3 regions of the Macrococcus epidermidis genome follow, and region 2 is predicted to be linked to each of the others. Evidence: a T-box and tRNA genes for the amino acid it is inferred to sense, from the RefSeq annotation. Region 2 holds a T-box; the other regions hold tRNA genes.
What was found. The T-box of region 2 lies ahead of KFV12_RS08810 (valine--tRNA ligase). A T-box ahead of a tRNA ligase gene usually reads a tRNA of that ligase, here a tRNA-Val.
Positions count from the first base shown of each region.

Region 1: it has a tRNA-Val gene. The T-box ahead of KFV12_RS08810 (valine--tRNA ligase) is inferred to sense a tRNA for this amino acid. The anticodon was not compared.
Region 3: it has a tRNA-Val gene. The T-box ahead of KFV12_RS08810 (valine--tRNA ligase) is inferred to sense a tRNA for this amino acid. The anticodon was not compared.

Region 1 covers NZ_CP073819.1:479,128-483,463, reverse strand. The annotation lists gene KFV12_RS02660 (ArsR/SmtB family transcription factor) at 1-300, shown strand, start outside; gene rocF (arginase) at 334-1,236, opposite strand; tRNA gene KFV12_RS02650 (tRNA-Lys) at 1,439-1,511, opposite strand; tRNA gene KFV12_RS02645 (tRNA-Gln) at 1,521-1,595, opposite strand; tRNA gene KFV12_RS02640 (tRNA-Tyr) at 1,602-1,685, opposite strand; tRNA gene KFV12_RS02635 (tRNA-Val) at 1,714-1,789, opposite strand; tRNA gene KFV12_RS02630 (tRNA-Glu) at 1,793-1,867, opposite strand; tRNA gene KFV12_RS02625 (tRNA-Asn) at 1,872-1,946, opposite strand; rRNA gene rrf (5S ribosomal RNA) at 1,961-2,075, opposite strand; rRNA gene KFV12_RS02615 (23S ribosomal RNA) at 2,170-4,336, opposite strand, start outside.
Region 2 covers NZ_CP073819.1:1,661,579-1,665,914, reverse strand. The annotation lists gene KFV12_RS08820 (hypothetical protein) at 1-2, shown strand, start outside; gene KFV12_RS08815 (AbrB family transcriptional regulator) at 140-1,201, shown strand; T-box leader at 1,234-1,437, shown strand; gene KFV12_RS08810 (valine--tRNA ligase) at 1,490-4,123, shown strand; gene KFV12_RS08805 (bifunctional folylpolyglutamate synthase/dihydrofolate synthase) at 4,128-4,336, shown strand, end outside.
Region 3 covers NZ_CP073819.1:2,387,768-2,392,103, forward strand. The annotation lists rRNA gene KFV12_RS12715 (16S ribosomal RNA) at 1-470, opposite strand, end outside; tRNA gene KFV12_RS12720 (tRNA-Ala) at 600-675, opposite strand; tRNA gene KFV12_RS12725 (tRNA-Pro) at 692-765, opposite strand; tRNA gene KFV12_RS12730 (tRNA-Arg) at 777-850, opposite strand; tRNA gene KFV12_RS12735 (tRNA-Leu) at 868-956, opposite strand; tRNA gene KFV12_RS12740 (tRNA-Gly) at 972-1,046, opposite strand; tRNA gene KFV12_RS12745 (tRNA-Lys) at 1,072-1,147, opposite strand; tRNA gene KFV12_RS12750 (tRNA-Thr) at 1,155-1,230, opposite strand; tRNA gene KFV12_RS12755 (tRNA-Val) at 1,249-1,324, opposite strand; rRNA gene rrf (5S ribosomal RNA) at 1,337-1,451, opposite strand; gene lysS (lysine--tRNA ligase) at 1,730-3,217, opposite strand; gene dusB (tRNA dihydrouridine synthase DusB) at 3,222-4,235, opposite strand; gene folK (2-amino-4-hydroxy-6-hydroxymethyldihydropteridine diphosphokinase) at 4,246-4,336, opposite strand, start outside.

The DNA.
Region 1 (4,336 bases), 1.2 Mb from region 2:
ATTCATTACCACTTAGCAGAACTTGAAAAACAAGGCATTATAGAATTAGTGAAAACAGAACAAAAGCATAGTATTATTCAAAAATTTTATGCACCTGTTGCAAAACAGCTTGTTCCTAAACTAGATTTACTGAAATATGCAGAGGAAGATAGCAAGAAAGATAATCTATCATTTAAGCTTCAAATCAACGAAAAAGAATTTCCTGAATTTAAAAAAGACCTTAAGAAGTATGTTAAGAAAGCTTCATCTAAAAATGGTGATTCAAATTACCAAATAAAAATATTCCCTGACCAAAATTAATTGGCAGGGAATATTATTTATTTATTTTTTTATTTATAACAATTTTTCTCCAAAGAAAGAACCTACTAAACCAACAGCTTGCTCAGCTGTTTTATTATAAATGTCGATCAATGGATTTACTTCTACGATTTCAAATGAAGTTATTTTATCACTATCATTTAATAATTCTAAAGCAAAGTGACTTTCACGATATGTGATACCACCTGGCACTGTCGTTCCTGTTCCTGGTGTTTCTACAGGATCTAAAGCATCGACATCTAATGATAAATGGATGCCATCACATTTATCTAAATAAGCTAATGTTTCCTCAATCACTGTACCAATACCTAAACGATCGATATCAGCCATCGTATATGTTTTAATACCTACTTCTTTTATGTATGCTTTCTCGCCTTCATCAAGGTCACGCATACCGATTAACACGATATTCTCTATTTTCACTTTATTCTTATATCCACCAATATTAACTAAATCTTCATGACCATCTCCGATTAAAGCTCTTAGTGGCATGCCATGAATGTTACCAGACGGTGAAGTTTCATCGATATTTAAATCACCATGCGCATCATACCAGATTACACCTAAATTTTCATAATGCTTAGCGATACCGCTGATAGTACCCATTGCAATTGAATGATCTCCACCAATGACAACAGGATAATTACCTTTTTGTACTACTCCATCAACTTTTTCACAAAGTGATTCACAGAATGTTGTAACCTCTTCTAAATTACGAAGACCACCTTGTTCTGATTTATATTTCTTCATATCAATCGCTGGTGATTCCACGTTTCCCTGGTCAATAACTGTATGACCAATACTTTCTAACCTTTCAATTAATCCCGCATAGCGCATAGCATCTGGTCCCATATTCACCCCTAATTTACGTTGACCAAAAGCACTTGGCGCTCCAATAATCTCGATTGTCTTATTCATTATGTTTTCCCCTTATTCCATAAATTTTTAAATAATCTGACTACTTTAATTTTATACAACTCTGAACGAATATACAATATTTTTATGCATAAATGAATAAAATGGATATTTATGTATAATAACGGTAAGCTATACATTGATACGATTGAATTTATGTCAAAAAAGAGCACAAAAAAAGCACCCTATACAGGATGCTAAATGATGAGCCATAGAGGATTCGAACCTCTGACCCTTTGATTAAAAGTCAAATGCTCTACCAACTGAGCTAATGGCTCAAAAAAAAATGGCTGGGCTAGCTGGATTCGAACCAACGAGTGACGGAGTCAAAGTCCGTTGCCTTACCGCTTGGCTATAGCCCAATAAGATGGTGGAGGGGGGCAGATTCGAACTGCCGAACCCGAAGGAGCGGATTTACAGTCCGCCGCGTTTAGCCACTTCGCTACCCCTCCGTATATGTAATTCAATAGTTTCCAAAAATGGTGGAGGATGACGGGCTCGAACCGCCGACCCTCTGCTTGTAAGGCAGATGCTCTCCCAGCTGAGCTAATCCTCCAAATGGTGACCCCTACGGGATTCGAACCCGTGTTACCGCCGTGAAAGGGCGGTGTCTTAACCGCTTGACCAAGGGGCCTAAATGGCTCCACAGGTAGGACTCGAACCTACGACCGATCGGTTAACAGCCGATAGCTCTACCACTGAGCTACTGTGGATAAATATAAAAATTGCCCGGCAACGTCCTACTCTCGCGGATCGTAAGACCAACTACCATCGGCGCTAGAGAGCTTAACTTCTGTGTTCGGTATGGGAACAGGTGTGACCTCTCTGCCATCGTCACCAGACAAATAAAAGATAATATATTATACTTTCAAAACTAGATAAGTAAGAAGAAAATTTAGATATTACTCGGCAATACCGAATAAAAAATCTATAAAATTGATTAAGTCTTCGATCGATTAGTATTCGTCAGCTCCATACATTACTGTACTTCCACCTCGAACCTATTAACCTCATCATCTTTGAGGGATCTTATAACCGAAGTTGGGAAATCTCATCTTGAGGGGGGCTTCATGCTTAGATGCTTTCAGCACTTATCCCGTCCATACATAGCTACCCAGCTATGCCGCTGGCGCGACAACTGGTACACCAGAGGTATGTCCATCCCGGTCCTCTCGTACTAAGGACAGCTCCTCTCAAATTTCCTACGCCCACGACGGATAGGGACCGAACTGTCTCACGACGTTCTGAACCCAGCTCGCGTACCGCTTTAATGGGCGAACAGCCCAACCCTTGGGACCGACTACAGCCCCAGGATGCGATGAGCCGACATCGAGGTGCCAAACCTCCCCGTCGATGTGAACTCTTGGGGGAGATAAGCCTGTTATCCCCGGGGTAGCTTTTATCCGTTGAGCGATGGCCCTTCCATGCGGAACCACCGGATCACTAAGTCCGTCTTTCGACCCTGCTCGACTTGTAGGTCTCGCAGTCAAGCTCCCTTGTGCCTTTACACTCTGCGAATGATTTCCAACCATTCTGAGGGAACCTTTGAGCGCCTCCGTTACTCTTTAGGAGGCGACCGCCCCAGTCAAACTGCCCGCCTGACACTGTCTCCCACCACGATAAGTGGTGCGGGTTAGAAAGTCAACACAGCCAGGGTAGTATCCCACCAACGCCTCCACGTAAGCTGACGCTCACGCTTCAAAGGCTCCTACCTATCCTGTACAAGCTGTGCCGAATTTCAATATCAGGCTGCAGTAAAGCTCCACGGGGTCTTTCCGTCCTGTCGCGGGTAACCTGCATCTTCACAGGTACTATGATTTCACCGAGTCTCTCGTTGAGACAGTGCCCAAATCGTTACGCCTTTCGTGCGGGTCGGAACTTACCCGACAAGGAATTTCGCTACCTTAGGACCGTTATAGTTACGGCCGCCGTTTACTGGGGCTTCAATTCGTAGCTTCGCGAGATGCTAACCACTCCTTTTAACCTTCCAGCACCGGGCAGGCGTCAGCCCCTATACGTCACCTTACGGTTTTGCAGAGACCTGTGTTTTTGATAAACAGTCGCTTGGGCCTATTCACTGCGGCTCTTCAAGGCTTGCACCCTAAAAAGCACCCCTTCTCCCGAAGTTACGGGGTCATTTTGCCGAGTTCCTTAACGAGAGTTCGCTCGCTCACCTTAGAATTCTCATCTTGACTACCTGTGTCGGTTTGCGGTACGGGCACCTAATTTCTAACTAGAGGCTTTTCTTGGCAGTGTGAAATCAACGACTTCGCTACTATAATTTCGCTCCCCATCACACCTTGACCTTAAGAGTACCGGATTTGCCTAATACTCAGTCTCAGTGCTTGGACGTACATAACCAACAGTACGCTTCGCCTATCCTACTGCGTCCCCCCATCGTTCAAACAATCTTAGGTGGTACAGGAATATCTACCTGTTATCCATCGCCTACGCCATTCGGCCTCGGCTTAGGTCCCGACTAACCCAGAGCGGACGAGCCTTCCTCTGGAAACCTTAGTCAATCGGTGGACGGGATTCTCACCCGTCTTTCGCTACTCACACCGGCATTCTCACTTCTAAGCGCTCCACATGTCCTTGCGATCATGCTTCGACGCTGCTTAGAACGCTCTCCTACCATTGTCCATTGGACAATCCACAGCTTCGGTAATATGTTTAGCCCCGGTACATTTTCGGCGCAGCGTCACTCGACTAGTGAGCTATTACGCACTCTTTAAATGATGGCTGCTTCTAAGCCAACATCCTAGTTGTCTGGGCAACGCCACATCCTTTTCCACTTAACATATATTTTGGGACCTTAGCTGGTGGTCTGGGCTGTTTCCCTCTCGACTACGGACCTTATCACCCGCAGTCTGACTCCCGTGTTAAATTATTTGGCATTCGGAGTTTGTCTGAATTCGGTAACCCGAGGGGGGCCCCTAGTCCAAACAGTGCTCTACCTCCAATAATCATCACACGAGGCTAGCCCTAAAGCTATTTCGGAGAGAACCAGCTATCTCCAGGTTCGATTGGAATTTCTCCGCTACCCACACCTCATCCGCTCACTTTTCAACGTAAGTCGGTTCGGTCCTCCATTCAGTGTTAC
Region 2 (4,336 bases):
AACATAATTAATTAACAGGACTCGATATGAGTCCTGTTTTTTTGTTATAAGCAATTTATATGTGTTTTTTTTTATTCTTCTATATATTAATAGTAACAAATGTTATTTTATCGTATTAAATTTGATGGAAGTGTTTTTTATGAGTTATTTATTATTATTTTTAATCAGTATTACTTTTAGTCTCATATTAGCTCAGATAGGTATGATACTACCATGGTTATTTGGTCCGATTTTAGCTACGATAATGCTCAGGAAATTTACCGCCTTAACATATAGGTGGCCAAAGTGGCTTGGTGATATCGGATTATATATTCTTGGCGCGCAAATTGGTGTATCTTTTACGAAAGAAATTTTTGTAGATATTGCTAATGATTTCTGGTCTGTCATATTTTTAAGTTTAATGATTATTCTTTGTGCTGTTGTTATTTCATTTTTATTTAAACGCATTGTTAATTGTACAACGGAGACTGCTTTACTGGCGTCCATTCCAGGTGCATTAAATCAAATGATCGTAATGGCAGAAGACAATAAAAATGCCAACATCTTAGTAGTAACTCTTGCACAAACGTCTCGTTTATTGTTCGTAATTATGATTGTACCGTTTATTTCTAGTATGACTTCAGACAATCATGAACGTTATCAAATTGATAAAGCAAAGCAGTTATTTGAAGTTGTATCGCTTGATCAAATTGTTATGATTGTTGCGATGATTGCGGCAGGTATATATATTTTAAAGCTTATCCATTTTCCTGTGCCAGATATGTTAGGTCCGACATTTGCCATATTAATCTGGAATTTAAGTACGGGATTAAATTTTACTGTTCCGATGCCATTGATAAACTTTGCACAATTATTGTTTGGTGTACGTATTGGATTACAAATGTATGATTTATCTAGTCAGATAAATAAAAGATTGTTTATAGGGATTTTTGTACAAAATATACTGCTTATCATATGCGCTATTGTTTTGAGTATCGTTATCAATATTTTTACGGATCATAATTTTAACGATGTTTTCTTAAGTGCAGCACCAGGTGGGATGGCACAGATAATCGTGGTCGCTCTTGAGACAGGGGCAAATGTTGCGATGATATCAAGTTATCATATTTTTAGGATTTTTCTTATTTTATTAATTGTAGCGCCAATGATGTCCTGGTATTTAACGCATAGACTGAATAGTGATATAGGCAGTGCTGATTGACAGTTAAATGATAATCTTATACAATATGTTTAACTAAATATTCCTACAGGAAGAGTAGTTAGATGGATATCAAAGAGAGTGCATGGCTGGTGGAAATGCATATTGAAATTTAACGAAGGTAGCCTGACATAAAATGTGCTTTGAACCTAAGTAGAAGTACACGTGTGAGAGCGTTAATCGAAATGAGTGCAGCGTAAGCTGAATTTAGGTGGTACCACGGTTATCCCGTCCTATTGTTATAGGACGGGATTTTTTTGCAGGAAATTTTGGAATATTAATATTGGAGGAATGACTATGGATACAAAATACAATCCACAACAAGTAGAGCAAGGACGTTACCAGGAATGGTTAGATAAAGGTTTATTTAAAGCGACAGAGGACGATCATAAGAAGCCATTTACTATAGTGATTCCGCCACCGAATGTTACTGGTAAATTGCATATTGGACATGCATGGGATACAACTTTACAAGATATTATTACGCGTATAAAACGCATGCAAGGTTATAACACATTATACTTACCTGGGATGGATCATGCCGGTATTGCGACACAAGCCAAAGTTGAAGCGAAGTTACGTGAAGAAGGTATTTCACGTCATGATATTGGTCGTACAAAATTTTTAGAACATACGATGGATTGGAAAGAAGAATATGCAGGTTTTATTCGTGACCAATGGGCGAAACTTGGCTTAGGGCTAGATTATTCTCGTGAACGATTCACCCTAGATGAAGGATTAAGTGAAGCGGTTAAAGAAGTATTCGTTAAAATGTATGATAAAGGTTTAATTTACCGTGGCGAGCGTATTATTAACTGGGATCCAGCAGCGCGAACTGCATTAAGTGATATCGAAGTTATACATGAGGAAGTTGAAGGCGCATTCTATCATATTAAATATCCATATGCAGAAGGTGAAGGATTTATTGAAATTGCAACAACACGTCCTGAAACATTACTAGGTGATACTGCTGTTGTTGTACATCCAGAAGATGAACGATATAAAGATGTAATCGGTAAAACAGTTATCTTGCCAATCGTTGAACGTGAGTTACCTATTTTAGGTGATGATTATGTAGAGATGGATTTTGGTAGTGGTGCAATGAAAGTTACTCCAGCGCATGATCCAAATGACTTTGAAATCGGTAATCGTCATAATCTGGAACGCATCAATGTAATGAATGAAGACGGTACGATGAACGAATTAGCTGGTAAATATGCTGGTATGGACCGCTTTGAATGTCGTAAGGCGCTTGTGCAAGACTTACAGGATGCTGGTCTGATGATTAAAATTGAGAAACATATGCATCAGGTTGGTCATAGTGAAAGAAGCGGCGCGATTGTAGAACCTTATCTTTCAAAACAATGGTTCGTAAAAATGGCTCCTTTAGCAGAGCAATCATTAGATTTTCAAAAGACTGATGAAAAAATTGAATTTGTTCCGCCACGTTTTGAAGGCACATTTAATCGCTGGATGGAAGGTATCCATGATTGGTGTATATCACGTCAGTTATGGTGGGGACATCAAATTCCTGCATGGTATCACAATGAAACAGGAGAATTATACGTAGGTAAAGAAGCACCTATTGATAGTGAAAACTGGACACAGGATGAAGATGTTCTAGATACTTGGTTCTCAAGTGCACTATGGCCTTTCTCTACGCTTGGCTGGCCAAATGTGGATGCAGAAGATTTCAAACGTTTCTATCCGACAAATGTGCTTGTTACAGGATATGATATTATCTTCTTCTGGGTTGCTCGTATGATCTTCCAGGGTATTGAATTTACAGAGACGAAACCTTTTAATGAAGTATTGATTCATGGACTGGTGCGTGCCGAAGATGGCCGTAAAATGAGTAAATCATTAGGTAACGGTGTAGATCCGATGGACGTTATTGAACAATATGGTGCTGATAGCTTACGCTACTTCTTAGCAACGGGATCAACTCCTGGTCAGGATTTACGTTATTCTACAGAAAAGATTGAAGCAACATGGAACTTTATCAATAAAATATGGAATGCTTCTCGATTCAGTATTATGAACATCGGAGAAGATTTTAAAGCGAGCGATATTAAATTAGATGGAAAAAAATCACTTGCTGATGAATGGATTTTAACACGTCTAAATGAAACGATAGAAGAAGTAACACGTTTAGCAGATAAGTATGAATTTGGTGAAGTTGGTCGAGTACTATATAATTTCATCTGGGACGAATTCTGTGACTGGTATATTGAAATGAGTAAAATACCGATGAACGGTGAAGATGAAGAAGCAAAACAAATGACGCGTTCAATTTTAGCATATACGTTAGATTCAATTATGCGAATGATGCATCCGTTTATGCCTTTCGTTACAGAAAGCATCTGGCAGAACTTACCGGTTGAAGGTGATTCGATCGTTACAGCGAGCTGGCCGGAAGTGCGTCCTGAGCTTTCGAATATTGAAAGTAAGAAATCTATGGAACAGCTTATGGAAATCATTCGTGCCGTGAGAAATACACGTAATGAAGTGAATACGCCAATGAGTAAGCAGATTCCGATGATGATTAAGACGAATCATCAGGCAACGACTGAACGCCTTGAAACAGAAAGACCTTTTATCGAGCGTTTCTGTAATCCAAGTGAATTAACAATCAGTACTGAAGTTGATATGCCTGAAGAAGTGATGACTACAGCTGTAACAGGTGGATTGGTTATCTTACCATTAGAAGGTTTAATTGACATGGACAAAGAAATTGAACGATTAGAAAAAGAGTTAAAGAAATGGGCTTCAGAGTTAGACCGTGTAAATAAAAAGTTAAGTAATGAAAAGTTCGTATCTAAAGCACCTGAGAAAATAATAAATGAAGAAAAAGAAAAACAAGCACTTTATACAGAAAAATATGAAAGTGTTCAAGCACGATTAAATCAATTGAACAGGAAGTAATCATATGAATTATTTAGAGAGCTTATATTGGATCCATGAACGTTATAAATTTGGTATTAAGCCGGGCATTAAACGTATGGAATGGATGCTTGACCGATTAGATCATCCAGAGAGAAATATTAATGGGATTCATGTAGTAGGTACAAATGGTAAAGGTTCAACCGTAAGTTATTTAAAGAATGCATTAATTGAAAATAACTATTCGGTAGGAAC
Region 3 (4,336 bases), 730 kb from region 2:
ACGTACTTGTTCTTCCCTTACAACAGAGTTTTACGATCCGAAAACCTTCTTCACTCACGCGGCGTTGCTCCGTCAGACTTTCGTCCATTGCGGAAGATTCCCTACTGCTGCCTCCCGTAGGAGTCTGGGCCGTGTCTCAGTCCCAGTGTGGCCGATCACCCTCTCAGGTCGGCTATGTATCGTTGCCTTGGTGAGCCGTTACCTCACCAACTAGCTAATACACCGCAGGTCCATCTATAAGTGACAGCAGAACCGTCTTTCACTATTGCTTCATGCGAAGCTAAATATTATCCGGTATTAGCTCCGGTTTCCCGAAGTTATCCCAGTCTTATAGGTAGGTTACCCACGTGTTACTCACCCGTCCGCCGCTAAAATCGAGAGGTGCAAGCACCTCTGTCAATTCGCTCGACTTGCATGTATTAGGCACGCCGCCAGCGTTCATCCTGAGCCAGGATCAAACTCTCCATAATAGTTTGTTTGATAATGCTCTTTGATTGCTTATGGCAATCACTCTTGGGAGTGAACTAAGTTCACTCAAATTATTGGAATTAACGTTGACATATTGTCATTCAGTTTTCAATGTTCATCTTAAAATTTTATGGTGGAGACTAGCGGGATCGAACCGCTGACCTCCTGCGTGCAAAGCAGGCGCTCTCCCAGCTGAGCTAAGCCCCCAAAATTATTAAGTAAGTCGGGAAGACAGGATTCGAACCTGCGACCCCTTGGTCCCAAACCAAGTGCTCTACCAAGCTGAGCTACTTCCCGTTATTAATAAACGCGCCCGAGAGGAGTCGAACCCCTAACCTTTTGATCCGTAGTCAAACGCTCTATCCAATTGAGCTACGGGCGCAAAAAAATAAAATTAAATGGTGCCGAGGACCGGAATCGAACCGGTACGGTAATCACTTACCGCAGGATTTTAAGTCCTGTGCGTCTGCCAGTTCCGCCACCCCGGCATTTAATTTTCTTAATGGAGCGAAAGACGGGATTCGAACCCGCGACCCCAACCTTGGCAAGGTTGTATTCTACCACTGAACTACTTTCGCATATTAAGTTTTAATATTAAAATAATGGTGAGCCATAGAGGATTCGAACCTCTGACCCTTTGATTAAAAGTCAAATGCTCTACCAACTGAGCTAATGGCTCAAAGAAATGGTGCCGGAAAAAGGACTTGAACCCTCAACCTACTGATTACAAGTCAGTTGCTCTACCAGTTGAGCTATTCCGGCATAATAATAAATAAATAATGGTGGAGGATGACGGGCTCGAACCGCCGACCCTCTGCTTGTAAGGCAGATGCTCTCCCAGCTGAGCTAATCCTCCTGGGTATATATTGCCCGGCAACGTCCTACTCTCGCGGATCGTAAGACCAACTACCATCGGCGCTAGAGAGCTTAACTTCTGTGTTCGGTATGGGAACAGGTGTGACCTCTCTGCCATCGTCACCAGACAAATTTTCAATACTTATATAAGTATAACAGCTTCGAAGATTATTTCAATAGTAAATTTTACACTGCGTTCATGAACTTTACAATTGATTAACTTTCTTAATATGTTACTCGTTGTAAGCGACTTTTTAATAATACGCAATTTGAATTGCAAAGTCAACGCTTTTTCTTTATTTTTTTCTATTTTTTAAAAGAAAGTAAATTCTGATAATTTTTACAGAATAAAAAAGGCTCTAAATCCTTGATAAATAAGGATTTAGAGCCTTTGAGTAGAATTTAATTATTTATGTCGCATGTAAGGGAATAATAATACGTCACGAATAGATGCACTGTTTGTAAGCAGCATGACTAAACGGTCAATACCAATTCCTAATCCACCTGTTGGCGGCATACCATATTCTAATGCTTCAATGTAATCTTCATCCATCTCATGTGCTTCATCATTACCTGCAGCTTTTTCTTCCATTTGTGCTAAGAAACGTTGTTTTTGATCGATTGGATCGTTTAATTCTGTAAATGCATTTGCATGCTCACGACGTACGATAAATAATTCAAAACGATCTGTAAAACGTGGATCTTCTGGATTTTGTTTTGCAAGTGGTGACACTTCTACAGGATGTCCGAAAATAAATGTCGGCTGTACTAAGTTTTCTTCTACTTTTTGTTCGAAGAATTCATTTAAGATGTGACCGTATTTCATATTCGGTTTAACTTCAACACCGTGTTCTTTAGCAAGACTATGTGCTTCTTCATCAGTTTTCACTTCGTAGAAATCAACACCTGTGTATTCTTTAACAGCATCAACCATATGCCATCTGCGCCATTTTGGTGCTAAGTTAATTTGTTCGCCTGCATAATCAACAGTTGTAGAACCTGTAACTTTCTCAGCAATATGCGCTACCATTTCTTCTGTTAAATCCATAATATCGTTATAGTCTGCATACGCTTCGTATAGTTCAATCATCGTAAACTCAGGGTTGTGTCGTGTCGAAATACCTTCATTACGGAATACGCGACCGATTTCATATACTTTTTCTAATCCACCAACGATTAAACGTTTTAAGTGTAATTCAATTGCAATACGCATATAAAGTTCCATATCTAATGCATTATGATGCGTCACGAATGGACGTGCTGCAGCTCCACCCGCGATAGTATGCATCATAGGTGTTTCTACTTCTAAGAAACCTTTCGCATTTAAGTAACTACGCATTTCCTGAATGATTTTACTACGTGTAATGAAAGTTTGCGTTGATTCTTCACTTGTGATTAAGTCTAAATAGCGTTGACGATAACGTTGTTCAACGTCCTGTAATCCGTGGAATTTATCAGGTAATGGACGAAGAGCTTTTGATAACAGTGTAAACGACTTCGCTTTTACAGAAAGTTCTCCAGTGTTCGTTTTGAACATCACACCTTCAATACCGACGATATCGCCTAAATCAGCATTGTTCCATAACTCAAACTGTTCATCACCTACAGCATCTTTACGCACATAAATTTGAATTTGACCATCTAAATCTTTAACGTGAGCAAACCCAGCTTTACCTTTACCACGTTTTGTCATAATACGACCAGCGAAAGAAACTTTTGATTCTTCCTCTTTATCATGCAATTCTTCTTTAGAAAAAGCATCCCAATCTGCTTTTAACGAAGCAGATGTCGCTGTTCTTACGAATTTTTGACCAAATGGATCAATCCCCTGGTCTAATAAATCTTGCATTTTTTGACGACGTACCAACATTTGGTCGTTTAATTCTTCTGACATTTCATTACACTCCTTCTGCGATTTTAGATTCTTCATTTTTCTCTGCTTCAATGATATATGCTTCGAATGATTTAAGTATATCAACTAATTCGTCGCGTGTCTCAGCTTGATTGATTAACTTACGTGCTTTACCATTACCACGAATCCCTTTTAAATACCATGATGCATGTTTACGCATTTCCATTACAGCTACTTTTTCACCTTTTAATTCAATTAAACGGTCTAGATGAAGCGTTGCAACTTTCATCTTCTCTGAAATATGCGGCTCAGGCATTAATTCACCTGTTTCCAGATAATGCACAGTACGATATATCATCCAAGGATTTCCTAATGCTTCACGACCGATCATTACCGCATCAACACCTGTTTCATCAAGCATCTTCTTCGCAAGCTCCGGACTCGTTACATCACCGTTACCGATAACAGGAATACTCACCGCTTCTTTTACTTGGCGAATAACATCCCAGTCTGCATGACCTTCATACATTTGGACACGTGTTCTACCGTGCACTGCAATTGCAGATGCCCCAGCTTTTTCAATCATCTTTGCATTTTCTACAGCATAAATATGTTCATCATCCCAACCAATACGCATCTTTACAGTAACTGGTTTGTTCACTGCTTCAACAACTGCTGACACCATTTCATAAATTTTAGGTGGGTCAAGCAACCATCTTGCACCTGCTTCACATTTAATAATCTTTGAAACAGGACATCCCATATTAATATCGATAATATCTGCTGTTGTATTTTGATCAACATATTTAGCCGCTTCGACTAACGTTTCTTTCTCTCCACCGAATATCTGTAACGATAACGGTCTTTCATTCTCATCAATATAAAGCATTTTCATCGTCTTTTCATTATTGAAAAGAATCGCTTTATCACTTACCATTTCAGCGCATACTAAACCTGCACCAAATTCTTTTACTGTTAATCTAAACGCCGCATTACACACACCAGCCATCGGTGCGAGCACAACTTTATTGTTTATTTCAATATCTCCAATTTTCCACATATGTTTACCCTCACTTATAAATTCTTACATCCGGGTCCAAAGTTACAATATCACTTATCTTTTTATTTAATACTGGATGAATTGCCTGAGGGGCAATTTCA